One region of the Enterobacter sp. RHBSTW-00994 genome, then DNA from elsewhere that is predicted to be linked to it. Evidence: predicted binding sites of a transcription regulator. Region 1 holds the regulator's gene; the other holds the start of a gene.

Region 1 (16,004 bases):
TCCATCAGCACTTGCTGGGCGCGCTCCTGAGCGAGCTGGTTGGTGCTGCTGTAGTTAGTGAAGGCGATAGCAATAGTACAAATCAGTGGGAACAAGACGAACAGCCCCATCCCGGCGACACCTGGATACACATAGCGCCAGGCATAGGCTTTACGGTTGGCGAAAATATACAGGCCAGCAGAGCTTAAAATCAGCGTCATGATGGCGAACAGGTATTCCCCCTGTACGTACATTAAAACAACAAGGTAACCCACCAGTAAGCACAGCAGACCAATCACTGACCATTTCAGCGTGTCGCTTTGCCACCAGTGTTTCTTTTTAATGACATCCATGGGGTTCTTCCTCTACAACGTGTGATCTTTTCTCCCTCTCCAGAGGGAGAGGGCCGGGATGAGGACGGATAACGACAAGCCTCACCCTAACCCTCTCCTCATAGGGAGAGGGAATTACGGCTTACTTCGTAATACGGCCCTGCGCATCTTTCAGTGCGGCATCGACAGTCTGACGACCGCTGGCTGCGTTGATGACCGCTGTACGAGTGGCATACCAGAATGCTGCCATCTGCGGGATGTTCGGCATGATTTCGCCTTTCTGGGCGTTATCCATAGTTGCCGCGATGCGTGGATCTTTTGCTAACGTATCCTGGAAGGATTTCAGCGCAACAGCACCCAACGGTTTGTCCTTGTTCACTTCATCCAGACCCTGATCGGTCAGCAGGTAGTTTTCGAGGAACTCTTTTGCCAGCTCTTTGTTCGGGCTTGCGGCGTTAATACCGGCACTCAGCACACCAACGAACGGTTTAGACGGCTTACCTTTGAAGGTTGGCAGCAGTGTGACGCCATAGTTGATCTTGCTCTTATCGATATTGGTCCAGGCCCACGGACCGTTGATGGTCATCGCGGTTTCGCCTTTGTTGAACGCCGCTTCTGCGATGGAGTAATCGGTATCTGCGTTCATGTGTTTGTTCTTAATGAGGTCAACCAGGAAGGTCAGACCCGCTTTCGCGCCTGCGCTGTCCACGCCCACGTCTTTCACGTCATATTTGCCATTTTCAAACTTGAAGGCGTAACCGCCATCCGCAGCAATCAGCGGCCAGGTGAAGTACGGTTCTTGCAGGTTGAACATCAGCGCACTCTTACCTTTCGCCTTCAACTCTTTATCCAGCGCAGGAATTTCTTCCCAGGTTTTCGGTGGGTTCGGGACCAGGTCTTTGTTGTAAATCAGGGAGAGCGCTTCAACCGCAATTGGGTAAGCGATCAGCTTGCCGTTATAGCGAACAGCGTCCCAGGTGAACGGGAAGAGTTTGTCCTGGAACGCCTTATCTGGTGTCACTTCAGCCAGCAGGCCGGATTGCGCGTAACCACCGAAACGGTCATGTGCCCAGAAGATGATGTCCGGGCCGTCACCCGTAGCGGCAACCTGCGGGAATTTCTCTTCCAGTTTGTCCGGGTGTTCAATGCTTACCTTAATGCCGGTGTCTTTTTCGAATTTTTTACCCACTTCGGCCAGGCCGTTATAGCCTTTATCGCCGTTAATCCAGATAACCAGCTTACCTTCTTCAATTTTGGCGAGAGCCGGTGCGGAAATCATCATTGCTGCCAGGGCGGACAATGCGAAAACGCGTGCGCCAGTCTTGATCTTCATATCTGCCATCCTTTTATGGTGATGTGCTCGTGGATACTGAGGTGGTTCAACGTGACTCAGTCTCCTTATTTGACATCCTCTTTCCATCCTCCTTAGCCCTACGCCCCACCCCCGCTTTGTGTGATCTCCGTTGCATAAATTTAAGTTATGAGCCATGGCGCACATAAAAACACACTGAATTTTGCAGGTGGCTTCACGATTTTAGCCCCTGCCCGCCAATGGCGGTGGCAGAGCCTGCTCTCTCATCCTCCCGCCTCCTCCCCCATAAAAAAGCCGGGGGGTGGAGGATTCACGGAAGTAATGGATACCCCATAGTGAACTTATCTTGAATGTTTCTGTCGGTGACAGGTTGTAACGAAGGGAGAAGGGCATGGCGAGCGTACAGCTGCGTAATGTAACGAAAGCCTGGGGCGACGTTGTGGTGTCAAAAGACATCAATCTGGACATCCACGAGGGTGAGTTCGTGGTGTTTGTTGGTCCATCAGGCTGCGGTAAATCAACTCTGCTGCGTATGATTGCCGGACTTGAAACGATCACCAGCGGTGACCTGTTTATTGGTGATACCCGCATGAATGACATCCCACCCGCCGAGCGCGGCGTAGGCATGGTATTCCAGTCTTATGCACTTTATCCCCACCTCTCTGTTGCTGAGAACATGTCCTTTGGTCTGAAACTGGCCGGAGCGAAGAAAGAGGTGATTAACCAGCGCGTGACACAGGTTGCTGAAGTCCTTCAACTGGCGCACCTGCTGGAACGTAAACCAAAAGCACTCTCCGGTGGTCAGCGTCAGCGTGTGGCGATTGGCCGTACGCTGGTGGCCGAGCCTCGTGTCTTCCTGCTTGATGAACCGCTTTCCAACCTGGACGCCGCGCTGCGTGTCCAGATGCGTATTGAAATCTCCCGTCTGCACAAACGTCTTGGCCGCACCATGGTGTATGTCACCCACGATCAGGTCGAGGCGATGACGCTTGCCGACAAAATTGTGGTGCTGGACGCAGGCCGTGTCGCGCAGGTAGGTAAACCGCTTGAGCTGTATCACTATCCTGCGGACCGCTTTGTTGCGGGCTTTATTGGCTCGCCAAAGATGAACTTCCTGCCCGTCAAAGTGACCGCGACAGCGATTGAACAGGTACAGGTGGAACTGCCAAACCGTCAGCAAATTTGGTTGCCGGTGGAGAGTGCCAACGTGCAGGTCGGGGCGAACATGTCCCTGGGTATCCGTCCTGAGCATCTTCTGCCTAGCCACATCGCGGATGTGACCCTGGAAGGTGAGGTTCAGGTTGTCGAACAACTTGGTCACGAAACACAGATTCATATCCAGATCCCCGCCATCCGTCAGAACCTGGTGTACCGCCAGAATGACGTGGTGTTGGTAGAAGAGGGTGCCACATTCGCTATCGGTTTGCCGCCAGAGCGTTGTCATCTGTTCCGTGAGGATGGCACTGCATGTCGTCGGTTGCATAAAGAACCAGGCGTTTAAGCAATCCCAATAAAAGGCACGAAACCGACAGGTGAAGTGTTCAAAGAAAAGCAATGATCTCAGGAGATAGAATAATGATTACTCTGCGCAAAGTTCCTCTGGCAATCGCCATTGCGGCAGGCATCCTGTCTGCCCAGGCGAGTGCTGTTGATTTTAAAGGTTATGCTCGTTCTGGCATTGGCTGGACCGGGAGTGGCGGTGAACAACAATGTTTCCAGGCAACCGGTGCTCAAAGTAAATACCGTCTCGGTAACGAATGTGAAACTTATGCCGAACTGAAACTGGGTCAGGAAGTGTGGAAAGAAGGTGATAAGAGCTTCTATTTCGACACCAACGTAGCGTATTCCGTTTCTCAGCAGAATGACTGGGAATCAACCAGCCCAGCTTTCCGTGAAGCTAACGTGCAGGGTAAAAACCTCATCGACGCATTACCAGGTTCAACCATCTGGGCCGGTAAACGTTTCTACCAACGTCATGACGTTCACATGATCGACTTCTACTACTGGGATATTTCTGGTCCTGGTGCGGGTATCGAAAACATCGATCTGGGCTTCGGTAAACTGTCCCTGGCAGCAACGCGTTCTTCTGAAGCGGGTGGTTCAGGTACGTTCGCCGATCGTGATGCACTGGGTAACCGTATTTATGACAACCTGGTACCGAACGATGTCTTCGACGTCCGTTTAGCTCAGATGGAAATCAACCCAGGCGGTACGCTGGAGTTCGGTGTTGACTACGGTCACACCAACCTGCCAGACAACTACTCTCTGGCTCCAGATGCGTCTAAAGATGGCTGGATGTTCACTGCTGAACATACCCAGAGCATGCTGAAGGGCTTCAACAAATTCGTACTGCAGTACGCAACTGACTCTATGACCTCCAACGGTAAAGGCCGTCCGGAAGGTGGTAGCATCAACAACAACGGCGACATGTGGCGCGTGCTGGATCACGGTGCGATCTCTCTGGGCGACTCCTGGGATCTGATGTACGTGGGGATGTACCAGGACATCAACCTGGATAACAACAACGGGACTAAATGGTGGACCGTCGGTGTGCGTCCTATGTTCAAATGGACGCCAATCATGAGCACCCTGCTGGAAGTTGGCTACGACAACGTTAAATCGCAGAAAACCAGCGAAACCAACAACCAGTACAAAATCACCCTGGCACAACAATGGCAGGCAGGCGACAGCATCTGGTCTCGTCCGGCTATCCGTGTCTTCGCAACTTATGCGAAGTGGGATGAGAAATGGGGTTACGCGAACAGTGATTCCGGTGACGCTTACACGTCCGGCGTTGCATATCGCGACACTTCCGCGAAGACCTTCAGCCGTGGCGATAGCGACGAGTGGACCTTCGGTGCTCAGATGGAAATCTGGTGGTAATTCGTTAGACCTGACGTAATGACCTAAAAAGAGGGGCGAAAGCCCCTCTATCCTTAGGGTGCTGCGCGCTATTGCCTGGCCACCGCAGTGCTCACGCTATCAGAGGTAATAACAATGAAAATGAAGAAAAGTCTCGTCGCGCTGTGCCTCTCTGCGGGGCTGCTGGCTTGTGTTCCGGCGATCACCTTTGCAGATGTGAATTTCGTTCCACAAAATACCAGTGCAGCGCCGGCTATTCCGGTCGCGGCACTCCAGCAATTGACCTGGACCCCTGTTGACCAGTCTAAAGCTCAGGCGACGCAACTTTCTGCGGGTGGCCAGCAACTCAACGTGCCAGGTATTACCGGTCCCGTGGCCGCGTTTAGTGTCCCGGCGAATATCGGTGAATTGACGCTCACGCTGACCAGTGAAGTGAATAAACAGACCAGCGTGTTTGCGCCTAACGTATTGATCCTGGATCAGAACCTGACGCCATCAGCATTTTTCCCAAGCGAATACTTTACCTACCAGGAGCCTGGCGTCATGAGCGCTGATCGCCTGGAAGGCAGAATGCGCCTGACGCCTGCATTGGGTCAGCAGAAAATTTATGTTCTGGTTTTCACAACAGATAAAGATTTGCAGCAAACCACGAAGCTGGTTGATCCAGCAAAAGCCTACGCTAAAGGGGCGGGTAACGCCGTACCAGATATTCCGGACCCGTTAGCGCGCCACGTTACTGACGGCCTGTTGAAGCTGAAAGTCTCCACCAACAATGCGTCCAGCGTGCTGGTTGGTCCTCTGTTTGGTTCTTCCGGCACAGGTCCTGTCACCGTAGGTAATACCGCTGCACCGGTTTATGCTGCGCCTGCCGTCGCGGCCCCGGTTGCAGCAGCAGCGGCTCCGGCGAAAAAAGCCGATCCGATGCTGAATGACACCGAAACTTACTTCAATAACGCTATTAAGCAGGCTGTTAAGCGCGGCGACGTCGATAAGGCGCTGAAACTGCTTGATGAAGCTGAGCGTCTGGGTTCCACCACTGCCCGTTCCACCTTTATCAGCAGTGTAAAAGGCAAGGGGTAATCATCTCCCCGCAGTGCTGATTTGTTCGTTGTTTAGTGCGCCTGAGTGGGCGCACTTTTTTTTCAGCCAACACCCTGTTGCACCGCTGTTGCGATATTGATCGCTAAATAGCGTTTGCCCGCCCTCATTTGCGGTTTCTGCGATACAATAGCCGCACGTTATGTATCGGAGAGTCTGGCATGTCACACCCTGCGCTAACGCAACTGCGTGCGCTGCGCTATTTCGACCAAATACCTGCGCTTGACCCGGAGCAACTGGACTGGTTGCTGCTGGAAGATTCCATGACTAAACGTTTTGAGCAACAGGGTAAAACGGTTACGGTAACGTTGATTCAGGAAGGGTTTGTGCCACCTGAAGCCATCGCCAGTGAATTACCTCTTTTGCCGCAAGAAGAACGCTACTGGTTACGCGAAATTTTACTGTGTGCTGATGGTGAGCCGTGGCTCGCAGGGCGGACGGTTGTACCAGAATCAACCCTTTCCGGACCGGAGCTGGCGCTGCAACAATTGGGAAAAACCCCGCTAGGACGATATCTCTTTACGTCATCTGAGCTCACCCGCGATTTTATTGAAATTGGTCGCGATGCTGATTTGTGGGGGCGTCGTTCCCGCCTCCGTCTGAGTGGTAAACCGTTAATGCTAACGGAGCTTTTTTTACCGGCATCGCCGTTGTACTGAGAGGAAGAGAAAAATGGAGTGGAGTCTGACGCAGAGCAAGCTGCTGGCCTATCACCGCTTAATGCGTACTGACAAACCGATTGGTGCGCTATTGCTGCTGTGGCCAACCTTGTGGGCGCTGTGGGTCGCGACACCGGGTTTGCCGCCGTTGTGGATTTTGGCCGTGTTTGTGGCCGGAGTCTGGCTGATGCGTGCAGCAGGTTGCGTGGTCAATGACTATGCTGACCGTAAATTTGACGGACATGTAAAACGTACCGCTAATCGGCCGCTGCCCAGCGGGCAGGTCACGGAAAAAGAAGCACGCACGCTGTTTATTGTGCTGGTATTGCTCTCTTTCCTGCTGGTATTAACGCTTAACACCATGACGATCTTGCTTTCAGTGGCTGCTCTTGCGCTTGCCTGGGTTTACCCGTTCATGAAGCGTTATACCCATTTACCGCAAGTGGTATTGGGCGCGGCATTTGGCTGGTCGATACCGATGGCCTTTGCGGCGGTAAGTGAATCCGTACCGTTGAGCTGCTGGTTGATGTTCCTGGCGAATATTTTGTGGGCTGTGGCTTACGACACGCAGTATGCGATGGTCGATCGTGACGATGATCTCAAAATTGGCATCAAATCGACCGCGATCCTGTTTGGTCGTCAGGACAAACTGATCATCGGTATCTTGCAGGTCGCGGTGCTGGCGTTGATGGTAGAGATTGGCCGTCTGAACGGGCTCAACTGGGCGTTCTACTGGTCAGTGCTGGTGGCGGGGCTGCTGTTTGCGTATCAGCAAAAGCTGATAGCGAAACGTGAGCGTGACGCGTGTTTTAAGGCCTTCCTGAATAATAACTACGTTGGTCTGGTGCTGTTTTTAGGGCTGGCGATGAGCTACTTCTCGTAAAAAAATGGCAGCCATCTGGCTGCCATCCTTTCATCCTTTCCACCGGAGAGGGTATCACTCGTCTTGTGCCGCACTCTCAATCGTCAGGCGTACATCAGAGGTAATCAACTCTGCCAGCATCTGGTAAACCTTCAGTGTCTCTTCAGGCTCGGCATCACCCGTATCACTGATAAAGCCCTCGTCACGCAGCGTCAGCACCAGCGAACTAAAGACCGCTTTGTCGAAGAACTCTGGTGCGTTAATGCCGTGCAGGACGGACAGACGTTGTGCCAGTGTGCGACTCGCTTTTTCCAGCGTTCCACGGTTAATCGACGGGTTCGCACTCAGCAACCAGAAGGTGATGGCATAGCGTTGCAACGTCTCACGTGCGCCAGCGGCCAGCAGCTGCAGAGTACGGGAACGTGATGGGTTGATGTTGAGCTCATCGTTATTCACGGTGATCAGCCCCTGACGATGCAATTCAACGGTGAGTTTGTCCAGCTCTGCCGCCAGCTCTTCTTTGCTCCAGCGCAGGAACAGCTCGGCTTTCAGCATTGGGTAGAGCGCTTCAACGTGACGCAGCACTTCCTGACGAGAAATGCGACGGTGCTGAGTAATAATGGCCGCCATCAGCGATGGCAGCATCAGCATGTGCGCAATGTTATTACGATAGTACGTCATCAGCACCGCCTGCTCGCGCGGCAGAATGATGATGTCACCGATCGTATCTTTCTCGACTTCGAACTTGTTCATCTGCAACGCGTGATCAAGCAGGGCGCTGGCCGTTGCTGCAGGAACGGTTGAGTCAGGTGAATACGGAACATTACGCATGATGTCCAGATAACAATCGACCTGCTCGGTCAGTTGCTCACGGGTCAGCGAGCGCTGGCGCGAGGCGAGAAGTGCAGTACAACACAGGTTCATGGCGTTAGCCGCACCGGCATTGTTAATACGCACCATCAGATCGGCCGCAATGTTATTTACCGTTGGGGTGAGCCAGGCGGGACGGATGGCTTCGATTGGATCGATAGACTCACGCCACTCTGGTACATGCTGATTCAGGTAGGTCATCAGTGGCATTGGTTCGCCAAAGTTCACATAGCCCTGGCCGAGGTTGCGAAGCTTGCTCAGGCCGCGCAGCATCTGCGGCAGGCTCTCTTTCTCTTTGGTCGCTCCGCGCAGTTCTTTCGCGTAGGTTCCCACTTCCATGACGTGTTCATAGCCAATGTAAATCGGAACCAGTGTGATAGGACGCGTTCCCCCACGCAGCATCGCCTGAATCGTCATCGACAGCGTGCCCGTCTTCGGATCGAGTAGACGCCCGGTACGGGAACGGCCACCCTCAACGAAATATTCAACGGAATAGCCGCGGCTGAACAGCTCGCCCAGATACTCACGGAACACGGTGGAATAGAGTTTGTTGCCCTTGAAGGTACGGCGAATAAAGAACGCACCCAGGCGGCGGAAAATCGGGCCCGCTGGCCAGAAGTTCAGGTTGATACCGGCAGCAATGTGCGGTGGAACCAGCCCCTGGTGATAAAGCACGTAGGAGAGCAGAAGGTAGTCCATGTGGCTGCGGTGGCAGGGCACATAGACAATTTCATGACCGTCGTGAGCCAACTGACGCACACGCTCTGCGTTATGCACGTTGATCCCCTGATAGAGACGGTTCCACGTGAAGCTCAGGATACGATCGGACAGACGAATCATCTCATAGGAGAAGTTCGCAGCGATCTCTTCCATCAGGGCGATGGCATTCTGTTGTGCTTTCTCGTGTGAAATCTTCTTGCTACGGGCTTCGTCTTCAACAGCGCGTGCTATGGCTTTGGAAGCCAGCAACTTGTTGAAAAGGTCCTGACGCGCCGGAAGGCGTGGGCCTACAGCAGCCAGACGTTGACGGGCAAAGTGCATACGCGCAACACGCGCCAGTTTTTGCGCAATGATTTTATCCGTACCGTGTTCGTCCGCCATTCGGCGCAGGGAGACGGAAGGGGAAAAACGCACGAAGCTATCACGGCCTAGCCATGACACCGCAAAGAATTTCTGGATGCCGTTAAGCATACGCAGCGGTGGGTTTTCTTCACCCTTTTCGCGCCCAGGACGACGACCAAACATCACCGACACCGGAACCATCTGAACATCCAGATCGGGGTTGCTGCGGTGCAGGTCGAGGTAATCATGGAACAGCTTGATGGACTCTTCTTTTGGCGTGTAATAGGTAAACACACGCGGTCCGCCGTGGATGAAGACATAGCGTGGCAACAATGTGCCATCAATTTCCAGCGGTTCAAGCGGATCGGGTAAGTCATGCGCCAGACATTGGGCGCGGAGCGTCAGCAAGTCAGCCTTCGAGTTGTAAGGCAAAACATACATAATAGGGCGAGAGGTATCGAGCCCTAATTCCAGCGCGGGTTCTGCTGGGATAGACTTGCTTTTTACCAGGACGCTTAATGGTAAATTAAGTAATTTGTAGTAAATTCGTGGCCAGCCGGACATAAACGATGTAAAGCCTCTGGTTAATAATGCAATTGCTGCGCAAGGATAACAGAAAGCGCGCAAAATTTCTGTTGTTACCCGTCATACTTCAGGCGGCAGTCAAATGGACTGCGGCTATAGTTACTGACGCTATTTCTCATAAAAGGTTCTTTTAATGGCCAATAATACCACTGGGTTAACCCGAATTATCAAAGCAGCTGGCTATTCATGGAAAGGTTTCCGCGCCGCCTGGATCAATGAGGCTGCTTTCCGTCAGGAAGGTATCGCCGCTATTGTCGCGGTGATTATCGCCTGTTTCCTTGATGTTGATGCTATCACCCGCGTTCTTCTTATTGGCTCGGTGCTTTTGGTGATGATAGTGGAAATTCTTAATAGTGCTATTGAAGCTGTGGTGGACCGTATTGGCTCTGATTTTCACGAGCTTTCTGGGCGTGCGAAAGATATGGGTTCCGCAGCGGTATTACTGGCGATTATTACCGCCATGATTACCTGGGGCACGCTTCTTTGGTCACATTTCCGATAAGCCTTCAGGAATAAGTAACTCCCTGGTTTTTTGTGCAGTTTTTGATTCCAAAATCACCTTTGACTGTATATACTCACAGCATAACTGTATATACACCCAGGGGGCGGAATGAAAGCGTTAACGACCAGGCAGCAAGAGGTGTTTGATCTCATCCGGGATCATATCGGCCAGACGGGTATGCCACCCACGCGTGCGGAGATCGCTCAGCGTCTGGGTTTCCGTTCTCCAAATGCTGCCGAAGAGCACCTCAAAGCGCTGGCACGTAAGGGCGTCCTGGAGATTGTTTCCGGTGCTTCACGTGGTATTCGCCTTTTGGTGGAAGAAGAAACCGGTATTCCGCTTGTAGGCCGAGTGGCTGCGGGCGAGCCTCTGTTGGCACAGCAGCATATCGAAGGCCATTACCAGGTTGATCCAGGCATGTTTAAACCAAGCGCTGATTTCCTGCTTCGCGTAAGTGGCATGTCAATGAAAGATATCGGTATTCTTGATGGTGACTTGCTGGCGGTACATAAAACGCAGGATGTGCGTAACGGGCAAGTTGTTGTCGCGCGTATCGATGATGAAGTGACCGTTAAGCGACTGAAAAAACAGGGTAATACCGTTCAGCTTCTGCCAGAAAATAGCGAGTTTTCTCCTATCGAAGTTGACCTTCGCGAGCAAAGTTTCTCTATTGAAGGCCTTGCCGTTGGCGTTATCCGTAACGGTGAATGGCTGTAATCTCTTCCTGACAGGCTGCGGTATCCCCGCAGCCTGACTTATTTTCCTGCCCCGGTATTTTCTCATGTCACTGCTGACTGCTTCAGATAAGGCGCTGTGGCGTCTTGCGTTGCCAATGATCTTTTCGAATATCACCGTTCCGTTATTGGGACTGGTGGACACGGCAGTAATTGGCCATCTGGATTCGCCGGTCTATCTGGGCGGTGTGGCGATTGGCGCGACAGCGACCAGCTTCCTCTTCATGCTGTTGCTTTTTTTGCGGATGAGTACCACGGGTCTTACCGCTCAGGCGTTTGGTGCGAAAGATCCGCTTCGTCTGGCGCGTGCTCTGGTTCAGCCATTGATTCTGGCGCTGGGAGCGGGTGCTGTGATCGTCCTGTTACGTGCTCCGCTAATCGATCTCGCATTGCATATTGTAGGAGGTAGCGAGGCCGTTCTCGAACAGGCTCGTCGCTTTCTTGAGATCCGCTGGCTCAGTGCTCCGGCCTCGCTGGCAAACCTGGTGTTGCTTGGCTGGCTGCTGGGCGTTCAGTACGCGCGTGCCCCCGTGATCCTGCTGGTGGTGGGAAATATCCTCAACATTGTGCTCGACCTGTGGCTGGTGATGGGGCTGCACATGAACGTGCAGGGGGCGGCACTGGCGACTGCCATTGCGGAGTACGGGACGTTCATCATTGGGTTATGGATGGTGTGGCGGGTGCTGAAAATGCGCGGTATCTCTCTGGCGATGCTGAAAGCAGCCTGGCGCGGCAATATCCGTAAACTCCTGGCGCTGAATCGCGACATTATGCTCCGCTCGTTCCTCCTGCAACTCTGTTTTGGTGCGCTCACGGTTTTCGGCGCGCGCCTTGGGCCAGAGATTGTGGCGGTTAATGCAGTACTGATGACGCTGCTGACCTTTACCGCCTATGCACTGGACGGCTTTGCCTATGCCGTTGAAGCCCACTCCGGGCACGCGTACGGTGCGGGGGAAAGCGGTCAGTTGCAGGATGTCTGGCGCGCGGCCTGCCGTCAGGCGGGGCTGGTGGCGCTGATCTTTGCGTTGATCTACGCCTTCCTGGGCGAACATATTGTGGGGCTATTAACGTCATTACCGGCACTGCGCGAACTGGCAGGCCACTACATCATCTGGCAGGTGGTACTACCGATAGTGGGGGTCTGGTGTTATCTGCTGGATGGCATGTTCATCGGTGCGACGCGTGGAGCGGAAATGCGCAACAGTATGGCCGTTGCCGCTGCTGGATTTGCACTGACGTTGCTCACGTTACCGTATCTGGGTAACCACGGGCTATGGCTGGCACTGGCGGTCTTTCTTTCCCTGCGAGGGTTATCACTGGCGGTTATCTGGCATCGCCACTGGCGGAATAACACCTGGTTTTCATAACGCCTTAAAATCTCCTGATGGTAAAAGATTCTGAATAAATTCTTAGATGCCACAGGCTCGACTAAAATTATTATCACGTCCAGCATGAAATGAAGGTTTCGGGCGACCCTTTTCACTATTGAATGACCGAACGATGAGGATGTGATGATGAATAAAGACGAAATCGGCGGCAACTGGAAACAGCTCAAAGGTAAAGCGAAAGAGCAGTGGGGTAAGCTGACTGATGATGATATGACCGTCATCGAAGGTAAACGCGATCAGCTTGTCGGTAAAATTCAGGAGCGTTACGGCTACGCTAAAGAACAGGCAGAGAAAGAAGTGGGTGACTGGGAAAAACGTAACGATTACCGCTGGTAAACAGGTTATACCCGTAAGTACAAGGATGTACTCCCTGTCGGCGGCTTTGAGCCGCCCTTTTCTATGCCGTCAGCGGGGTTTTTTCTTTACCAGAATCGAGTGGTCGTGGTGACATTCACCCTGATGCCGGCAGGACTCCACTTCTACGCAGTTTGAGCACAACCCGTGTGCTTCAATAACATTGTGACGCAGTGCAAAGCCCATTTTCGCTGCCAGCGTATGCATGATGTCTTCAACACCTTCCGCACACTCTTCCTTCACCACGCCACAGCGGTCGCAGATAAACATCGCAGAGGTATGGGTGGGCTGATCAAACAAGTAGCACAGAACATAACTGTTTGTTGATTCAACCTTATGCACAAAGCCTTGTTCCAGCAGGAAATCCAGCGCGCGATACACCGTTGGAGGCTTCGCCTGTGGTTCTGTTTCCCGAAGCAGGTCGAGCAAATCGTATGCACTGATCGCACCTTGCTGGAGGCTCATCAGCCTTAAGACTTCAAGGCGCTGTGGAGTCAGGCGCACATTGCGTTGGGCACACAGCTTTTCAGCTTGCGCTAACAGCTCTTGCGTTGTGGTCTTATCCATTTAGCACCTCGGATGTTGTAGGATCGAAAACCCTCACTCTACCATGTTCTGCTAAAAACACCGAGATCCGCCGGGCTGTGCTATACCTGACGCATCGCAATACAGGAAATAAATAATGAAAAGACCTGACTGTATCCGGCACTGGCGAGACATCGAAGGTGCGGACGATGCAACGTATCCCGACAGTGACGAACGTTTCTCCATTGGCGCGCCCTTGGCCAGAAAACTCGGTCTTGGCCGTATTGGTATTCACCATGAGCGATTACCCCCAGGGCGTCGCACCTCGTATCCACATGCAGAAAGTGATGAAGAGGAGTTTATCTACGTGCTGGAAGGATATCCCGAAGCCTGGATTAACGGCTACCTGTGGAAGCTGGAGCCAGGTGATAGCGTCGGGTTTCCTGCCGGAACCGGCGTATGCCATACCTTTATCAATAACACTGATGAAGAGGTGCGGCTGCTGGTTGTTGGCGAGGCAAATAAAAAGCATAACCGCATCTATTACCCGCTGAATCCGGTCTATGCCGCGACGCGTGAGGATCGCTGGGTTGACCATCCACCGCAGTTTTTTGGCCCGCATGACGGAAAAGCTGGGCGAAAATAATATCCTCTTCTATAAATATTGAGGGCCGTCACAAAATACAATAGGCCAGATGGGTGATTTAACTTAAGGAAATAGCGGGTCTTTTTGTACTTATTCACAGCAATAGTTCGTTCCTGTTTGGGTGATAACAGACAGGGCTATTTCATAACAGACTATAAGACGAGCATACTGTGAAAAAAGTATTTAAATTTTCGGTGGTTAGCATTGCTGTCTCTTTTTTTGCGGCGCATCAGGCATCTGCCGCCAATACCTGGACAGAAGCGCGTAGTGACGCAATGGGGGGCACAGGTGTTGCCGCAGGCAGCTACGGAAGCGGGGTGTTAATCAACCCTGCTTTGCTGGCTAAAGCAAAGCCTGACGATGGCATTACCGTTATTTTGCCGTCTATTGGCGCGCAAATTTCCGACAAAGACAACCTGCGGGATAAAATTGATGACGTCAGCGACGATATCAATCGCTACCGCAGCTCCCTGGATGACATTAACCTTTTCGATCTCTTCAACCCCACCAGCTCCGGCTACAAGCAGGTCTCTTCTGCGGCAGGCGATCTGGCCAGCCAGTTGGAATCTCTGAAAGGAAAAACCGCCAGCGGGAAAGCGGGGGGTGGCATTGCTGTCAGTATTCCGAATGACACGTTATCCGTCGCGTTTGTGGCAAAAGCGAATGCGCGTGCGCGCGTCAGTTCTTATATCGATCAGGGTGATATCGATATGCTGCGCGCGGTTGAAAAAACACCGGCAACAATCCTGGGCGTTGATCCGGATAATCTGAAATCTAAAGGCTTTGGTCGGGCGGCGATTGTTTCTGATTATGGCGTTGCACTGGCGCGACAGTTTGATATCAGTGGCGTACCGGTTTCGGTCGGGATCACTCCGAAGTTGCAGAAAACCTGGCTCTATAATTACACCGTGTCGATTTACAATTTTAACAGCGACGATATTAACAGCAGCCGCTATCGTAATGATGACACAGGATTTAACGTCGATGCTGGCCTTGCCGCCGATTTTGGCGAGAACTGGACGGTCGGTCTGACCGGGCAAAACCTCTTCTCCCGCGATATCGACACCAAAGAGGTGGATGGTGTACGCGATACCTACCAAATCAGCCCTGTCGTGACAGCTGGTGTGGCTTGGCATACCAGCCTGGTGACGCTGACTGCCGATGGTGATCTGACCGAAACCAAAGGTTTTAAAAGTGAAGAGAATTCCCAGTACGTTGGCGTGGGCGCGGAAGTGACCCCGTTAAGCTGGCTGGCCGTTCGTGCCGGTTATCGTGCTGATGTGAAGAATAACGACAGCAATGTCTTTACCGCAGGTGTCGGGTTTGCACCGTTTAACACGGTACATGTTGACCTGATGGGGCTCTATGGTGAGGACGAAACCTGGGGTGCAGGTGCACAGTTGAGCGTGGCGTTCTAAAGTGAAGCGGAGGCGCTGCGCCTCCGACTTTTCTTTGTGCTATAGTAGCGCCCCTTTTCCACCAGATGCTTAAAACTTCGCCATGTCGTCAGAATCACAGCCTGTTTTCCCTGCACACCGTTTCTCCATCGCACCTATGCTCGACTGGACGGACAGACACTGCCGCTATTTCTTGCGTCAGCTCTCTCGCCATACGCTGCTGTACACCGAAATGGTGACAACAGGTGCGATTATTCACGGCAAGGGAGACTATCTGGCATACAGCGAGGAAGAACATCCGGTTGCGTTGCAGTTGGGCGGAAGCGATCCGGCCGCGCTTGCCCAGTGTGCGAAGCTGGCGGAAGAGCGCGGGTACGATGAGATCAACCTGAATGTCGGTTGCCCTTCCGATCGTGTACAAAACGGCATGTTTGGCGCATGTCTGATGGGCAATGCTCAACTGGTTGCCGATTGCGTGAAGGCCATGCGCGATGTGGTGTCGATTCCGGTCACCGTAAAAACCCGTATTGGGATCGATGATCAGGACAGCTACGAATTTCTCTGCGATTTCATGACGACGGTTGCCGGTAAAGGTGAGTGCGAGATGTTCATCATCCATGCACGAAAAGCCTGGCTTTCAGGCCTGAGCCCGAAAGAGAACCGCGAAATCCCGCCACTGGATTATCCGCGTGTCTATCAACTTAAGCGCGATTTCCCGCATCTGACGATGTCGATTAACGGTGGCATTAAATCGTTGGAGGAGGCCAAAACGCATCTTCAGCATATGGATGGGGTGATGGTGGGACGCGAGGCGTACCAAAATCCAGGTATTCTGGC
Region 2 (16,004 bases), 1.4 Mb from region 1:
AGGAACTCAGGACGGGTATTGGTTTTAAGCAAGCCGCGGTAATCCAGCACATCTTTAAGCGAGATAGTGGGCAGCAACGCACGGCGCTCTTCACGCTGGAAGTACGGGATTTGCGACAACATCTGTGCAGGCATTATCGCCTGATCGTAGGCTTTGCCCTTTTCCGCAGAATCCATCATCTGCGCGTACCAGGATTTGGCCTGTTCAAACTGCTCTTCCGTTGGCGTATAGCTGAAATATCCTTCCAGCAATGCCTGGAAAAGTTGCGGTAAACGCTGGGTATAGCCATTAGCATTAACCATCAGGCCGTTATTCGCATTTGTCGAGAAGCTAATCCCGCCCACCGCGGCCTGGTTGCTGAGCTGGTCGAGCGCAATACCGGCCAGATAGTCGTTGAGCGCAAACATAACCTGGTTTTTGGCACTGTCCATCGCTTTCGGGTTACGCAGCACCACGCTGACATCCGCTTTTGGTTCGTTCGCAAAATAGCGGCTTGGGGTATACACCACACGAAGCGTCGGCTCATCAACAATAAGCTCAGGATGCGGATAGGCTTTTGTGGTTTTAATCAGCGAAAAATCATCCGGAATGTAGGGGTTCAGCTCCGGCAATTTGAGCGCAATCTGCCCGGCCTTTTTCTGCCAGTCAGAGAACGTCTGCTCACTGATTTTATCGACCTGATAAGGGGCATCGACAAAATAGGCCGTTTTATTGTGCGGTTCGTTCGGGCTGATGTACCAGATACGGGCGTTTTTCGGCGTCATCATCGCCAGGCGTGCTTTTACCGCATCAGCATCATACTGATCGGCAATATTGACCGCATCCAGCGTATGTTCCACCGGTACGCGAATCATGGTGTCTGCGAGCCATTCAACGTAGTCCATGTCCCGTGTTATAGACGGGTAACGGAAATCGAGATCCAGCACATGGGCCAGTTCATCGAAGTAGCGTTTATCAATACCCTTATCCCGCAGCAGTGAGAGGTAACTGAAAATGGCTGCAACCACTTCATCACGGTTCGCAAGGCCTTTATCCGTAAGGGTGGCAGAGATCGCCAGCACACCACTGTTGCCGTTAACAACAGGATCAGAATCGGCACGAATACCTTCGACAAGCCCTTGCTTTTGCAACCAGTCAGAAAGTGTACCTGGGCTACGGTTACCAATAAGGTAAGTCACAAGCTCATCCGTTTTGCTGCGGAACTGCGCCGTGTTGTTATCGATACGGAACTCAATACGCAACACTTTACGCGGCAATGCTGGGACATAGTGAATCACGATCCCTTTCTGCGCATCCGTCACGACCGGCACATTAATCTGTGGTACGTCGATATTTTTATTTGGAACCCGACCAAAAGTCTGTGCAGCAATGCTCGCCAGTTCAGGTAACGGTTTATTGCTGTAAATAACCGCTTTCATGAGGTTTGCTGAATAGTACTTATCACGAAAGGCATGCAAAGCATCGAGTACAGGGTTGTTGGGTTTATCGCTCAGCGTCTCCAGATTTCCACCAGAGAAGCGTGAGCCAGGGTGAGCCGGGTTGATGGTTTCGGCACTCACCTGCGCCATTCGCATACCATCACGTGTGCGAGCCATGGTCAGTTCGGCATTCACCGCGTTGCGCTCACGGTCGGCATATTTTTTATCTAACAGAGGCGCGGCAATCGCATCCGCAAGACGGTCTACCGCCCCTTCCAGCGCATCATTTTCGACTTCGAGATAAAACGCCGTGCGATAGGGTGCAGTACTGGCATTGTGGCTGCCGCCATGCATTTTCAGAAATTCGGATAAGCTATCCGGCTGAGGGTATTTTTTAGACCCCATCAGCGTCATGTGTTCCAGATAGTGGGCAAGCCCTGGGTGAGCATCAGGGTCTTCAAGCGACCCAACAGGAACAACCAGCGCTGACAGCGATTTCACCGCCTGTGGATCGGAAACCAACAGTACAGTCATGCCGTTATCAAGACGAATCGCCTGATACTGACGGGTATCTTTTTCGCTCTTACGGATAGTTTCCTGAACGGGTTGCCAACCGGAGTCTGCCTGAGTGACGGGAGCCCAAAGGGCGACAAACAAAACAAACGCTTTGAACAAGGTGCTGCCTGGCATTCACGACCTCTTTATCACGGCTACATCATTAACAAACTGCGTGCTGGACACACCAGCATCTCTTTCTTTTGGTACATCGGTCCGTGATAAGAAGTGCATAATAAATGAACACCAAAATCTGTGCAATTTTTATACAGCAATCAGGACTGATTAAATTTAAACAAGGGTAACAGGTAGTGCTGCGCCTCTTTCGTGATGGTCTCGAAGTATTCTGGCTCAAGTGTACGCCACAGGCGTTGATACCAGACATCGTCGCCTTCACCACGCACCATCATGTTTCCTTCGTACGCCTGCAAGAATTTACTACGTGCTTTCTGCAACGTTGCATCGTCCGTTAACATGGCATCATTCTGCACATCGTAACAAGCTTTTATCCACGCCCCTCCACTTTCTGGCAGGAGCAGGAGAGGTTTGTTCATCCCTTGCCGATAGCCTTCAACAAACACTGACAGCAAGGTTAACGCCTGATCTGCAGCCATCGGAGGAAAACGCCACTCGCCCTCTTTACGCACGAACAACCGGCTTTCACCTTCATTACCACCAGCACTATAGACAAGATGTTCGAGCCAGAGTTGCAAGCCTTGCGAAACGCTGAGCATGGATGGACGCCAGCGGAGCAGCCCGTCTGGCTGAACCTGAGAGAGCCAGCCCGTCAATTGCACACCATTGCAATTGAGGTCTATTTCGAGACTTTTCCCCGGTTGGCGACATTCGATAACACGGCCTGCAAGGGCAAGCATCTCCTGGCATTGCGCATCCCAGGCTATTTCCCCGAATGCACCATATGGCAACTGCCCGGCAGCCCGATAACGACGGAACAGACTGTGTGCATCTTCCTGCTCGACGAGCGCGTTCAACAACTGAACATTCAACTGATAGCGCTCAAGCCCTTCAAGGGTAAAGGGTTCAGTATCAGGAATATCGCCCTCTTCAGATCGAAAGTTGACTTGTAATCGCTGCTGAAAGAATGCCCGCACCGGATGTGACCAGAAGCGCAAGAGTTGCTCAAAGGTCAGTGTGTCAAACGGGCGTGGTTCAAGCTCCTGAATAAACTCAGTGTGTGCAGTCCCCTCTTTTTTCGCCGCGGGTAGCCACTCACTGGCGTAGCTTTGATACTCACTTACGACATAGTTCATCGGATCAAAGGGCATTCGGCTATGGCAAAACGTAATGTGCGCCTTCACGTGCTGTTCGCTTTCGTCACAATTACGCGCTTCATCCCCTGGCAGATAGTGACTCTGCCCGATGTAATCCACCAATTCTTGCACCAGAACCGACGGAAAACGCTCACTGTTATCCTGAATTGAGCGCCCGATATAACTGATATACAACTTGCTTTGAGCTGAGATCAGCGCTTCGAGGAAAAGATAGCGGTCATCATCACGCCGACTACGATCGCCCCGTTTCGGTTTCGGACTCATCAGATCAAAACCCAGAGGCGCGAGTGCTCGTGGGTAAATACCGTCATTCATCCCCAGCAGGCAAACCACTTTGAACGGAATAGAACGCATGGGCATCAAGGTACAAATGTTGACAGGCCCGGCAAGGAAGCGCTGGCTGATTCGTTCTTGATCAAGCCTCTGGGTCAGTTCGTCACGCAATAGCGACAGGGGAACCGTCTCCGTATAGTGGGAATCAGCCCCCTCTTCAACGATCGCCTGCCACTGCTTTTCAATGAGTGCCATTGCCGCTTCTGTTTCACTATCCGGCAGGAAGAAATCACTGAGCATCTCACGGCAAACCGGTAGCCACTCTTCAAGGGTGCGAGGCTGTATCAGCTCACGCCGCCAGCGGTTAAGCTGCATCAACAACGAGGCCAGATGGCCAACCAGCTCAGCAATGAGACCGCTGGATTCATCATAAGGCAGAACATCTTTCCACTCGCCCTGGCTGCTCTCCATTGCGTAGCCCAGCAACATACGCGTAAGCCCAAACTGCCAGGTATGTTGACCAGTAGGCGGGAGATCAAATTCCTGAACGTTATCGTCATCAATCCCCCAGCGCACGCCGGATTCATTCACCCACTGGCGCAGGTAGCGTAACCCTTCTTCATCAATTCCAAAGCGGGCTGCCAGTACAGGTACATCAAGTAGCGCCAGCACATCTTCAGAGATAAACCGGCTATCAGGGAGTGACAGCAAACTAACAAATGCCTGCAATGCCGGATGAGACTGCCGCGCTCGTCGGTCAGATATTGCATAAGGCAGATAACGCTCCCCCGTGGCGCTACCAAAAACGGCCTGAATGAAGGGGCTATAGCTATCGATATCAGCCACCATCACCACGATGTCGCGCGGGGTTAAATCAGGATCGTCTTGCAGGAGTGCCAGTAAACGGTCGTGCAGGATCTCCACTTCACGCTGCGGGCTGTGGCAAACATGGATCGATATACTGCGATCGTCAGGATCCAACTTTCTCTTCCGATCGCTACGCGCAAATTCGTCGGCAGTGATCCCCGCAACGGCACGATTTTCAAGATCCAGAATGTCTAACTGGATATTGTGTAGCAAGCTATCCGGGCTGATCTCCGCAAACGCATCAACATCGCCCTCACCTGATGAAGTGATATCAGAGAGCATGTGAATATAATCGCGTCCCAATTTTCCCCAGGAGGCAAGAAGTGGATTTGGAAGGTTCTGAATACCCTCTTCATCGAAGAGCATCGATGCCGTTGCACTGTCCTTAAACAGCGGGATGGTCCGTTCTTCAAAGATGCGCCGTCTTTGCCTTGTCACCAGTCTCGAAAGCCAGCGCGAATCCTGAATATCCCCCCAATAATGGCGGCATGGGTTAGTAAACAGGATATGGATATCAACATGCTTACCCAGTGCTTTTAGCGCATCCAGATAAACTGGCGGTAGTGCCGAAATACCACAAATAAACACCCGTGATGGCAGTCCCGTGGGGCGCTCTGAAGCGGTTTCCAGTATTGAAATGAACCGATCGTATAAATTGGCACGATGCCACAACGGTTGGCCTAGCTTCGCGGTATGTTCTACCAGCGCTTTCCACAATGGTGCTTGCCAGATCTGCGCCTCCGGCAGATCATCAACCAGCTCGCCAGCCTCCCAACGGGTCAGCCATTGCGGGCGATAAACCAGATATTGGTCGTAAAGATCGGCAGTACGCGATGCGAGCTGGAACAGTTTTCGTTTGTCGGTATCGTCATTGAGATAGTGGCGTAGCATAGCGAATTCATCACGCGCCAACATTTCCGGCAGCAGCGCCATCAACTTCCAGCTCATACTTTGTTTGTTGAATGCGCTCTGTTTTGGGATATCTGGCAATACGCGAACAAACATGTCCCAGATAAAACTGGCGGGGAGTGGAAATTCGATGTTCGCCGCAATACCGAATTTTTGCGAAAGTGACATCTGTAGCCACTGCGCCATCCCAGTGCTTTGCACCAGCACCATTTCGGGCTCAAAAGGATCGTCAAGGCGCTCTCGCTCAACAATGAACTCCATCAGCGCTTCCAGCACATCCAGACGATTTGAGTGGTAAACCCTTAACATAGACGCTCCCGACTATTGGCTGACCGGGCAATGCAGGCGAGTCATCTCACCACGCCGCCCCAGAGGAGAAATAAGTGTAACCGTGATGCTGACACATCCCGACTGCGTTGTCTGCCCCCGGTTAACCTGCCAACCTTCCGGCAGCGCTTTGGCTTCCAGTTGAGACTGATTCCAGGCATTGTGCCAGAGTTCGCGATATTGGTTAAAAACCGTAAAGCGAACGGCAAGTTCCCGATGATAACCAGACAGCGCCGTGACAATTAAGACCAGCAGCATCATCGCCAGCAAAACTTCAACCATGCTAAATCCTTTCTGTTTACTCAGGGCAACTGGCATAACGCACTTTCCTTAAGCGGGCAAAAATCACTCCAGCCATGTGGGGAAAAAATGATCTGTCCTTCCAGGACCTTGCCAGTACGCCACGACAGCAGATCATTGTTTCCAGCAATCAGCAAAACACGCTCATCGCTCAGAAGCTTCACACACACGCGTGCTGGCGGCTGTGCCTGTTTGCACTGAATATCGCTTTCTGGCAGCCAGTGCTGCATACGTCCCCATTCCAGTGCAGACTGTACGATGGCCTGAGACTGAAGGGACCGGCTCTCGCCACCAACCAATACACTGAAGGTATTTAGCTGCTGATTTAACCCAGAAAGCACCAGGCTACCAAGAACCAGCAACAGCAGAACCATGGCCAGTGACGACATTCCTCGCTGCCGATTCACAGGTTAAACCCTGTCACGGTATGGCGAGCGCTATAAGGGGAAGCGAGTGAGCCTGTTATTACTGCCGTCAGCTCAATATTCAGTTCTGGAGCGAAACCAGGTCGTTCAGTTTTGGTCACCACAAACTGTTGGATCCGAAGCCTGTCCGGGTCGGTGACTTTCTCCCACCCCTTCCCCTCACAGGATGTTGCACCTCGTAGTGTTTCCAAAGACCCCGATTCCAGACGAAAACCTGTCTGGTCGCTTTCAGATTGAGTGATGTCCCAATTTCCGTTGCTGTTTGCGTCCCACTGCACAATGACACAACGCCCCTGTTTACCGATCACCAGCCCTTGCCCCTGACAATTCCCAGCGCAATACCCTGCCCGCTGAAGCTGCTTTCCAATGGAAAAAAGACGCTGCCAGACCGCCTCTTCAAGCTCCCGTTGCCCAGATTGCAGCGAAATAGCCCGCTGCAGCCCGGGTAAAAAACGCGATGAGCTTAACAACAGGATGCTGCTGATCATCATGGCGATCAGCACCTCGATCAGCGAAAAACCACCTGCTCTTAGTGGCATGAGCTTTCTCCTGCGGTATTGCACATTCTGATACGCCCTCCATTCGAGATGATAATCAACCACTCCCCTGCACTGCTATGTACGCGAACTCTGCCTGCCCAGGCGGTGTCACGTAACCCATAAAACCCCAGCGAAGGCGTTAACTCCGTAATTGTGACTTCGGGCCAGAGCGGCCTTAAGACAAATGGTGTTTTATCCTCGCAATCAGACACCACCGAACTGACAAGGCAGGTGCTTGTTCCATTCAATATCAGACTAAGTTTATGGTCCCGGTTGTGCCTGTTAGCGTCGTTACGCAGGAAAACGAGGTAATCGCGAACCTGACCTGCGGTTTGCCATAACCGATGCTGTTGTTGCCAGTTGTTCCAGCCATAAAGTCCCGTTGCGCTAAGAATAACCACAACAGATATCGCTACCAGGGTTTCAATTAGCGTAAAACCGTTCTCTTTTTTCATGCCAGGAGTGTGGCGAAATGCAGGCATGCTGACGAGCCATGAATTGGAACATTACGAGCCGCCATCCAGTAAATTTTACCTGTTGCAGAGTGTTGCAAAACGGGCGGAAGCAGACTCGGAAAACAAAATAAAGGCGAAAAAAAACCGGCGCTAAAAAGCACCGGTTATGTCAGGATTTGCCGTATCAGATAGCGACAGGCGCTTTGATGCCCGGATGCGGGTCATACCCTTCGATCTCAAAATCATCGAAGCGATAATCAAAGATAGAATCAGGCTTACGCTTGATGACCAGTTTCGGCAGCGCACGTGGTTCTCGGGATAGCTGGAGATGTGTCTGTTCCATATGGTTGCTGTAAAGGTGAGTATCACCACCGGTCCAGACAAAATCACCCACTTCCAGATCGCACTGCTGCGCCATCATATGTACCAGCAACGCATAGCTGGCAATATTAAATGGCAGGCCGAGGAATACGTCGCATGAACGCTGATAAAGCTGGCAGGAGAGCTTTCCATCCGCCACGTAGAACTGAAAGAACGCATGGCAAGGCGCAAGCGCCATTTTATCCAGTTCGCCAACGTTCCAGGCCGATACGATGATGCGGCGCGAATCCGGATCATTTTTCAGCTGGTTGAGAACCGTGGTGATCTGGTCGATATGACGGCCATCTGGCGTTGGCCATGCGCGCCATTGCTTGCCATACACCGGCCCCAGATTCCCGTTTTCGTCCGCCCATTCGTCCCAGATAGACACGTTATTTTCGTGTAGATAGGCAACATTCGTATCACCTTGCAGGAACCAGAGCAGTTCATGAATGATCGAGCGCAAATGGCAGCGCTTCGTCGTCACCAGAGGAAAGCCTTCCTGTAAGTTGAAGCGCATCTGGTGGCCAAAAATAGAGAGCGTACCGGTTCCGGTACGGTCGTTTTTCGGCGTGCCCTCATCGAGCACTTTTTTCATCAATTCAAGATACTGTTTCATGGTTCCTCAGGAAAGTTGTTGCTGTGGACGGCGACGATACGCCCAGACCATCATAATGATGCCCGCGACAATCATCGGAATAGAGAGGATCTGCCCCATACTGATGTACTGTACCCACGCGCCAGTAAACTGCGCATCTGGCTGGCGGAAGAACTCAACGATGATACGGAATGCGCCGTAGCCAATCAGGAACAGACCCGATACGGAGCCCATAGGACGCGGTTTGCGGATAAACAGATTCAGAATGATAAACAGCACCACGCCTTCGAGCGCCAGTTCATAAAGCTGAGACATATGGCGCGGCAAGACACCGTAGGTATCGAAAATCGATTGCCACTCAGGGTGGGATGGCAGTAACGCCACGTCTTCAGCACGAGACCCCGGGAACAGCATCGTAAACGGAACGCTCGGATCAACACGACCCCACAGTTCACCATTGATGAAGTTACCCAGACGCCCAGCGCCCAGACCAAACGGGATCAGAGGCGCAATAAAGTCAGAGACCTGGAAGAAATTGCGTTTGGTGCGTTTGGCAAAAATGACCATCACCAGGATCACGCCAATCAAGCCACCGTGGAAGGACATGCCGCCGTCCCAGACGCGGAACAGATAAAGCGGATCGCTCAGGAATACCGGGAAGTTATAGAACAAAACATAACCGATACGGCCACCAAGGAATACCCCCAGGAAACCTGCGTAAAGCAGATTTTCAACTTCGTTCTTCGTCCAACCGCTACCAGGACGACTGGCGCGACGGCCAGCAAGCCACATAGCAAAGATGAAACCCACCAGATACATCAGGCCGTACCAGTGAAGTGCGACGGGGCCGATTGAGAAAATGACCGGATCAAATTCCGGAAAATGCAGATAACCACTGTTCATCTGTCACCACAAGATGTTGTTATTCCGCTGAAAGTGGACAGCGGTAGAAATGCGCACCAGCCGATGGCAGGGGCTCCAAAGTTGCGAATCATAGCATAAGGCTGGCGCAGAGGATGCGCCTGAGATGTAAAAGATGTGTATATCTGGTGGTATGGCTTGTTGTCCTCTCCCTGTGGGAGAGGATGAAAAAAATGATGTTTTTTCCCCTGCGATAAGGGAACAGAGGACATTATCGACCGCCGCGAATAAGACCGCCCATACCACGTCGCTCCATAAAAGCGGCTACCTGATGTCGAACTTCAGTTGCCAGTTGGGCCTCAAGGCTGCGCGCAGCAAGTTCTTGCGCATCTTCATAGTCGATATGCCGCAGCAGGTACTTCACGCGCGCGACAGAACGACCGTTCATCGATAAGTGGCGGAACCCCAGGCCAATCAGAATGGCGACACACATAGAGTCTCCCGCCATTTCACCGCACAAACGCAGATCGAGTCCGTATTGCTCGGCTTCACGGGCGATCATAGCCAACGCGCGGAGCATGGCGGGATGCAGGCTGTCATAGATGCTGGCAACACGCGTATTGTTACGATCTACCGCCAGGATGTACTGCGTGAGATCGTTAGTGCCGACAGAGATAAAATCAACGCGATTCGCCAGTTGAGGCAGCATGAAAACCATCGAAGGGACTTCAAGCATGACTCCGATACGTGGCTTAGGGATCGCATAACCGATCATCTCCTCCACTTCACGCCCTGCGCGTTCTATCAGGCGACGTGCCTCGTCAATTTCATCAATGCTGGTGACCATCGGCAACAAAATACTGAGGTTGCCCGTCGCCGCATTTGCACGCAGCATGGCCCGCACCTGGATCAAGAAGATCTCTGGCTGATCGAGCGTAATGCGGATCCCACGCCAACCCAGACAAGGATTCTCCTCACTGATCGGCATATAAGGCAGTTGTTTGTCGGCTCCAACGTCCAGGGTGCGTAACGTAACGGGTTTGTCGTTAAACATCTGCAACATCCCCTGATATTGCGCGACCTGCTCCTCTTCTGACGGGAAGCCGCTTTGCAACATAAAGGGAATTTCAGTGCGGTATAAACCGATACCATCAATACGGCTACCGAGCTTTTCTTCGTGCTCAGGGCTCAAACCCGCATTGAGCATCACTTTTACCCGCTCACCACTTTTGAGCTGAGCAGGCAGATTAACGTCATCTTCTGCGAGTTTGCTTAATTCATTCTCTTCGCTGATGAGGCGCTGGTATTCCTGCAGTAACACTGGCTCAGGATCGACCAATAACTCACCACGATAGCCGTCCACAACCAGAGTACGTCGATGGAGTACCGATGGCTGGATATCCGCGCCCATGACGGTTGGAATGCCTAATGCACGCACCATGATGGCCGCATGGGAGTTAGCTGCGCCATCGCGCACCACCACGCCCGCCAGCCTGTCGTGCGGCAGCTCTGCAAGCGTTGTAGCCGAGAGTTCATCAGCCACCAGCACAAATCGTTTTGGCCAAGCATTTGCGCCCTGAATGGTATCGTCGAGATGGAACAGCAGGCGCTGCCCCAGGGTGCGCAAATCACCCGCTCGCTCTTTGAGATAACCGTCCGTCAGCGCCGCGAATTGCTCGGCAAATTTCTCGATGATCTTTTTAACAGCCCATTCAGCCACCGAGCCTTTGTCTACTTCAGCAAACAGCTCCCGGCGCAGCCGCGCATCGGAAAGCAAGTGCGAGTAGAGATCAAAGATGGCGGCAGTCTCTTTCTGCGCACCTGCGGAAAAACGCTTACTGTAGCGACGAAATTCATTCGCCGCTTCTTCCAGAGCAGCGGTAAGGCGTTCGCGCTCCTGCACGGCATCCAGCGTCGAAGCTTCGTACACCTGCTCCATCAACGGCAGCGTTGCGTCCATCCAGCCTTCAGCAATGGCGACCCCCGGTGATGCCGGGAGTGCGCGAATGCGCGTGTGACGATACTGCCCAAACAGCGCCGCAAGCTGAGATTGCGAGAGGATCGCCGCCATCTGTGTCGCCAGCGTAACAAGGAAAGACTCTTCGCTTTCGTCGTACTGGCGCAGTTCGCGTTGCTGTACCACCAGCACACCGAGCAATTGACGTCGCTGGATGATTGGCACACCGAGAAACGCCCTGAAGCGTTCTTCTTTTACGGAAGGAATGTATTTAAAACTGGGGTGTTTTTGCGCATCAGCCAGGTTGATAGGTTCAGCGAGGCGTCCGACAAGGCCTACAATGCCTTCATCAAATGCAAGCGTAACAGTGCGGCCGCGTGGTTTCTTCAAACCACGGGTCGCCATCAGGTAATAACAACGCCGGTCATGGTCGGCCAGATACACCGAACAGACTTCGGTTTCCATCGCAAGACAGATGTCGGTGACCAGAATATTCAGCGCCTCGTTCAGGCGAGGTGCACTGGCCACCTTTTCGACTATTTCTCGCAAGCGGGTGAGCATGATTTGCGTAGCTTAACCTCTTTTACGTCGCCAGGCAGGTGCGCTTTGCGGCTTAGGAGGAACCTCCTGTAGCGACATCACAACACTTGCGAACTCTTTCATCACCCTACGGTAAACATCGCGTTTAAACGACACGACCTGACGAACAGGATACCAGTAACTCACCCAACGCCAGCCATCGAACTCAGGCGTACTGCTGGTTTGCATATTGATATCTGAATCGTTGCCCACCAACTGCAGAAGAAACCACTTCTGTTTCTGGCCGATACATACCGGCTTTGTGTCCCAACGCACCAAACGTTTCGGTAACTTGTAACGCAACCAGTTGCGGGTCGAAGCCAGGATGCGAACATCTTTTCGGCTTAAGCCGACCTCTTCGAACAACTCCCGGTACATCGTTTGTTCTGGGGACTCCCCTGGATTTATCCCACCTTGCGGGAATTGCCAGGAGTGCTGACCATATCGTCTGGCCCACATGACCTGACCCTGACGATTACAAATTACGATACCTACGTTTGGGCGGTAGCCATCGTCATCAATCACCGGACTACCCCAAGCTAAACCTTATATATGAATGATTGTTTCACACTCCAGGGAGGTGGTAAACCTCTCTCTTACAGGCCTGCAATCGAATAACATTTGAATAACTCACAAAAAACAATGGAGTTATAAACAGATGAAGGGCCGCAAGGCCAATTTTATTCACCTTTTCTGTGGATATAGTTGTGAAGAAGTATGGAATTACCGATGGACAACCTAAAACCCTCGACAAATCCACTGCAACACGAATTAATATAATATGTTATTTTTCATTATGTTAATCATTTAACTATGAGAAAATCATTGGATAACGTGATGATCATCACATCAGAGATCTTCGACTTGATGAAAGATCGAACAGCGTCGGTTTTATCCACAGATTGTGCCAATAAGTTAGGCACAATTTGTGTGAAAATTCGATTTTCGTCGCACGTCAAGGCTGTAAATTGAAACAGTAGTATGGGTTATTCCCAGTTATCCCACTTTTCTGTGGATAACCTAGTGTAAGATCCTGTTTATTGTCGGTGACCAGATTTGCACAACCGTGTTTTACGCGAGCCACGATTTGTTTTATTTAACAAAAAAAACCTATAAATCATACACATGTCATATTAGTACAGAAAACGTTAAACTCTATCCACAGAGCACAATTTATTAGTTCATTTTTTAATCAAAGGGTTATCTTCATGCTTCCGCTTTCTCCGCTGCTCTCCCCCCCTTCCAGCGAAGACCAACTTCTGCACCAGGCACAGTGTCTGGCGGGCTATACGCTCGGAGAACTAGCCGCCATAGCAGGCTTACCCATTCCAGCTAATCTCAAACGCGATAAAGGCTGGATCGGCATTTTGCTTGAACAGTGGCTGGGGGCCAGCGCAGGTAGCAAGCCAGAGCAAGATTTCGCGGCGCTGGGGATTGAACTGAAAACCATCCCTGTGGATAGCCAGGGGAAACCTCTGGAAACCACGTTTGTGTGCGTCGCCCCCTTAACTGGAAATACAGGTGTGACCTGGGAAACCAGCCATGTTCGCCACAAACTGAAACGAGTACTGTGGATCCCTGTTGAAGGGGATCGCGCAATCCCACTTGCGGAACGCCATGTCGGTGCACCTCTTCTCTGGAGCCCAGATGCGCATGAAGAGCGGCAACTCTGTCTGGACTGGGAGGAGTTGATGGATATGATCGTGCTTGGACAGGTTGAACGCATTACGGCCCGCCATGGAGACGTTCTCCAGTTGCGCCCTAAAGCAGCGAACAGCAAGGCGCTGACCGAAGCGATTGGTGCTCAGGGTGAAACAATCATGACCTTGCCGCGTGGTTTTTATCTTAAAAAGAACTTTACCGGCGCACTGCTCGCGCGTCATTTCTTACTAAAAAGATAGGTTTTTAACGAAATTTGCGCAGTATCAAACATAATCATCTGCTTTTTAAGATTTTACCGCTTTGCGATCGCGGAATATCAGGTTATTACTACACTATGACTTGATACGAGCCAGGTGAGGATGATAACGATGAAAAAATGGGCAGTGTTAATCTCAGCAGTCGGTTTAGCCTTCGCGGTTTCAGGTTGCAGTAGCGATTATGTGATGGCAACAAAAGATGGTCGTATGATCCTCACTGATGGAAAACCCGAAGTCGACGATGATACCGGCCTGGTCAGTTACCGGGATCAGGAAGGGAATAAAATGCAAATCAATCGTGATGAAGTGTCGCAAATTATCGAGCGATAAACAGATAAAGGTCAGTCGCTTGCTGGCCTTTTTGATTTTTTCCTTCCCCTTTTGCCTCCCCTCTGCCATGTTTATACTCCTTCGTCGGGACGTTCCTGACGCCCATTGTAAAGGAAGCCGGCTATGCATTATCACCGTATCCCCCACAGCTCTCTGGAGATAAGCCAACTGGGGTTGGGCACGATGACTTTCGGTGAACAAAACAGCGAAGCCGATGCCCATGCGCAACTCGATTACGCCATCAGCCAGGGGATTAACCTGATTGATGTCGCAGAGATGTACCCTGTACCTCCCCGTCCGGAAACACAGGGGCTAACTGAAACCTACGTCGGTAACTGGCTGGCAAAACGCGGCAACCGTGAAAAGCTGGTCGTCGCCTCTAAAGTCAGTGGTCCTGCACGCAACAATGACAGCGGGATCCGCCAAAACCAGGTACTGGATCGCAAAAACATTCGCGCCGCACTGGATGCCAGCCTGAAGCGCTTGCAGACTGACTATCTCGACCTGTATCAGGTTCACTGGCCTCAACGTCCAACGAACTGTTTCGGTAAACTCGGCTATAGCTGGAATGAGAGCGCCCCCGTTGTTACCTTGCTTGAAACACTGGAAGCCCTCACGGAATGCCAGCGCGCAGGTAAGATCCGCTATATCGGCGTCTCGAATGAAACCGCGTTTGGTGTGATGCGCTACCTTCACCTGGCTGATAAGCATGATTTACCGCGTATCGTCACCATTCAGAACCCTTATAGCCTGCTAAACCGTAGCTATGAAGTGGGTCTGGCGGAAGTTACACAATATGAGAACGTGGAGCTACTCGCCTATTCCTGTCTGGGCTTTGGAACGCTCACGGGCAAATACCTGAATGGCGCAAAACCTGCCGGGGCGCGCAATACCCTGTTCAGTCGCTTTACGCGTTACAGCGGTGAGCAGACACAGAAAGCCGTTGCGGCCTATGTCGATATTGCGAAACGACACGGGCTTGATCCAGCCCAGATGGCGCTGGCTTTTGTGCGTCGCCAGCCATTCGTTGCCAGTACCCTCCTGGGAGCAACCACCATGGAACAGTTGAAAGCAAACATCGACAGTTTCCATCTGGAACTGAGCGAAGACGTTCTGGCGGAGATAGAAGCGGTGCATCAGATTTATACCTATCCAGCACCGTAACAAAAGCAAAACGGCAACCTCCGGGTTAATGCTGGTCACTTAAGGTGACCAGCAACCTTTTTATCCGGATATTTTCTGGTCTTTACCCTGAGTTCCCGCGGGTAACTTCGCTCCCTTCTCTCCGGTAATATCAGCCATTTCGCTTGTTCATACAGCGTTCTCATTTCGCCCGGCATTTTTCCCGGTGAGGCCCACGGCAGGGTTATCAGTAGCCGGATTATTTCGCTTATCGCTCCACTGAAGCTAAGCTGGTTAGGCAAATCATCTCCCTTCAGATGGAACACCATCTGCACCATCTGATATTGCACCAGCTTATACGCCAGTAGCCCCCCCCACAGCGCCTGCCTCACCAGTTCCGGCAGGCGACTGCGTAACGTCCATCGACTGTCCAGCATACTCTGCCTGGCTTCCCGGTAACCCAGCTCTGTTTCCCGGCGGTGGCGATATAACTCACTGATGTCATTGCCTGGATAACGATTCGGGTCTGTCAGTGATGTCAGCACCTGCCTCTCTTTTCCGTCCACCCTGCGGGTCAGCAGTCTTCCCACTATTTCTTCCGGGACCCCTGGCCAGTGCTTCCGGGCTCGCGGGCTGGTTTTCAGGCAGACCAGTTCATCTCCGCGGCCCAGACGGCGAACCACCCGATACTGTGTATTCTTTTTCAACGGCAACAACCAGTGCCGGTTTTCTCCTGATGTCTGCCAGTGATGGAGCAGGCCCATCGGGTAAAATCCCTTATCGAACAGGGTAATACTGTTATCCGGCGCTTTCTCTGTCAGTTGCTCAGCCAGCCTCATTTCGCTGATATTTTCACTGTCGAAAGCACTGGCTGTGATCAGATGGCTGCTCAGCGCCATCAGACAAACCATACGTACC

Evidence for each region. Region 1 encodes LexA, which represses DNA repair genes until DNA is damaged. Its sites were predicted from a motif close to TNCTGTATGTACATACAGNA; they were not measured.
Region 2: the regulator LexA is predicted to act here: its motif matches at 12,675-12,694, upstream of mutH (DNA mismatch repair endonuclease MutH).

Annotation. Positions count from the first base shown of each region.
Region 1 is NZ_CP056199.1:268,339-284,342, forward strand. It holds gene malF (maltose ABC transporter permease MalF) at 1-332, opposite strand, end outside; gene malE (maltose/maltodextrin ABC transporter substrate-binding protein MalE) at 454-1,644, opposite strand; gene malK (maltose/maltodextrin ABC transporter ATP-binding protein MalK) at 2,015-3,124, shown strand; gene HV346_RS01260 (maltoporin) at 3,196-4,506, shown strand; gene malM (maltose operon protein MalM) at 4,621-5,565, shown strand; gene ubiC (chorismate lyase) at 5,745-6,242, shown strand; gene ubiA (4-hydroxybenzoate octaprenyltransferase) at 6,256-7,125, shown strand; gene plsB (glycerol-3-phosphate 1-O-acyltransferase PlsB) at 7,180-9,600, opposite strand; gene HV346_RS01285 (diacylglycerol kinase) at 9,755-10,123, shown strand; gene lexA (transcriptional repressor LexA) at 10,232-10,840, shown strand; gene dinF (MATE family efflux transporter DinF) at 10,905-12,224, shown strand; gene HV346_RS01300 (CsbD family protein) at 12,372-12,581, shown strand; gene zur (zinc uptake transcriptional repressor Zur) at 12,651-13,166, opposite strand; gene HV346_RS01310 (cupin domain-containing protein) at 13,282-13,770, shown strand; gene HV346_RS01315 (conjugal transfer protein TraF) at 13,941-15,188, shown strand; gene dusA (tRNA dihydrouridine(20/20a) synthase DusA) at 15,271-16,004, shown strand, end outside.
Region 2 is NZ_CP056199.1:3,772,030-3,788,033, forward strand. It holds gene ptrA (pitrilysin) at 1-2,108, opposite strand, end outside; gene recC (exodeoxyribonuclease V subunit gamma) at 2,249-5,623, opposite strand; gene HV346_RS18010 (prepilin-type N-terminal cleavage/methylation domain-containing protein) at 5,636-5,959, opposite strand; gene HV346_RS18015 (DUF2509 family protein) at 5,944-6,348, opposite strand; gene HV346_RS18020 (prepilin peptidase-dependent protein) at 6,345-6,905, opposite strand; gene HV346_RS18025 (prepilin peptidase-dependent protein) at 6,896-7,360, opposite strand; gene thyA (thymidylate synthase) at 7,545-8,339, opposite strand; gene lgt (prolipoprotein diacylglyceryl transferase) at 8,346-9,221, opposite strand; gene ptsP (phosphoenolpyruvate--protein phosphotransferase) at 9,451-11,697, opposite strand; gene rppH (RNA pyrophosphohydrolase) at 11,710-12,240, opposite strand; gene mutH (DNA mismatch repair endonuclease MutH) at 12,924-13,616, shown strand; gene HV346_RS18055 (YgdI/YgdR family lipoprotein) at 13,746-13,964, shown strand; gene HV346_RS18060 (NADP(H)-dependent aldo-keto reductase) at 14,088-15,128, shown strand; partial or broken gene HV346_RS18065 (IS4 family transposase) at 15,164-16,004, opposite strand, start outside.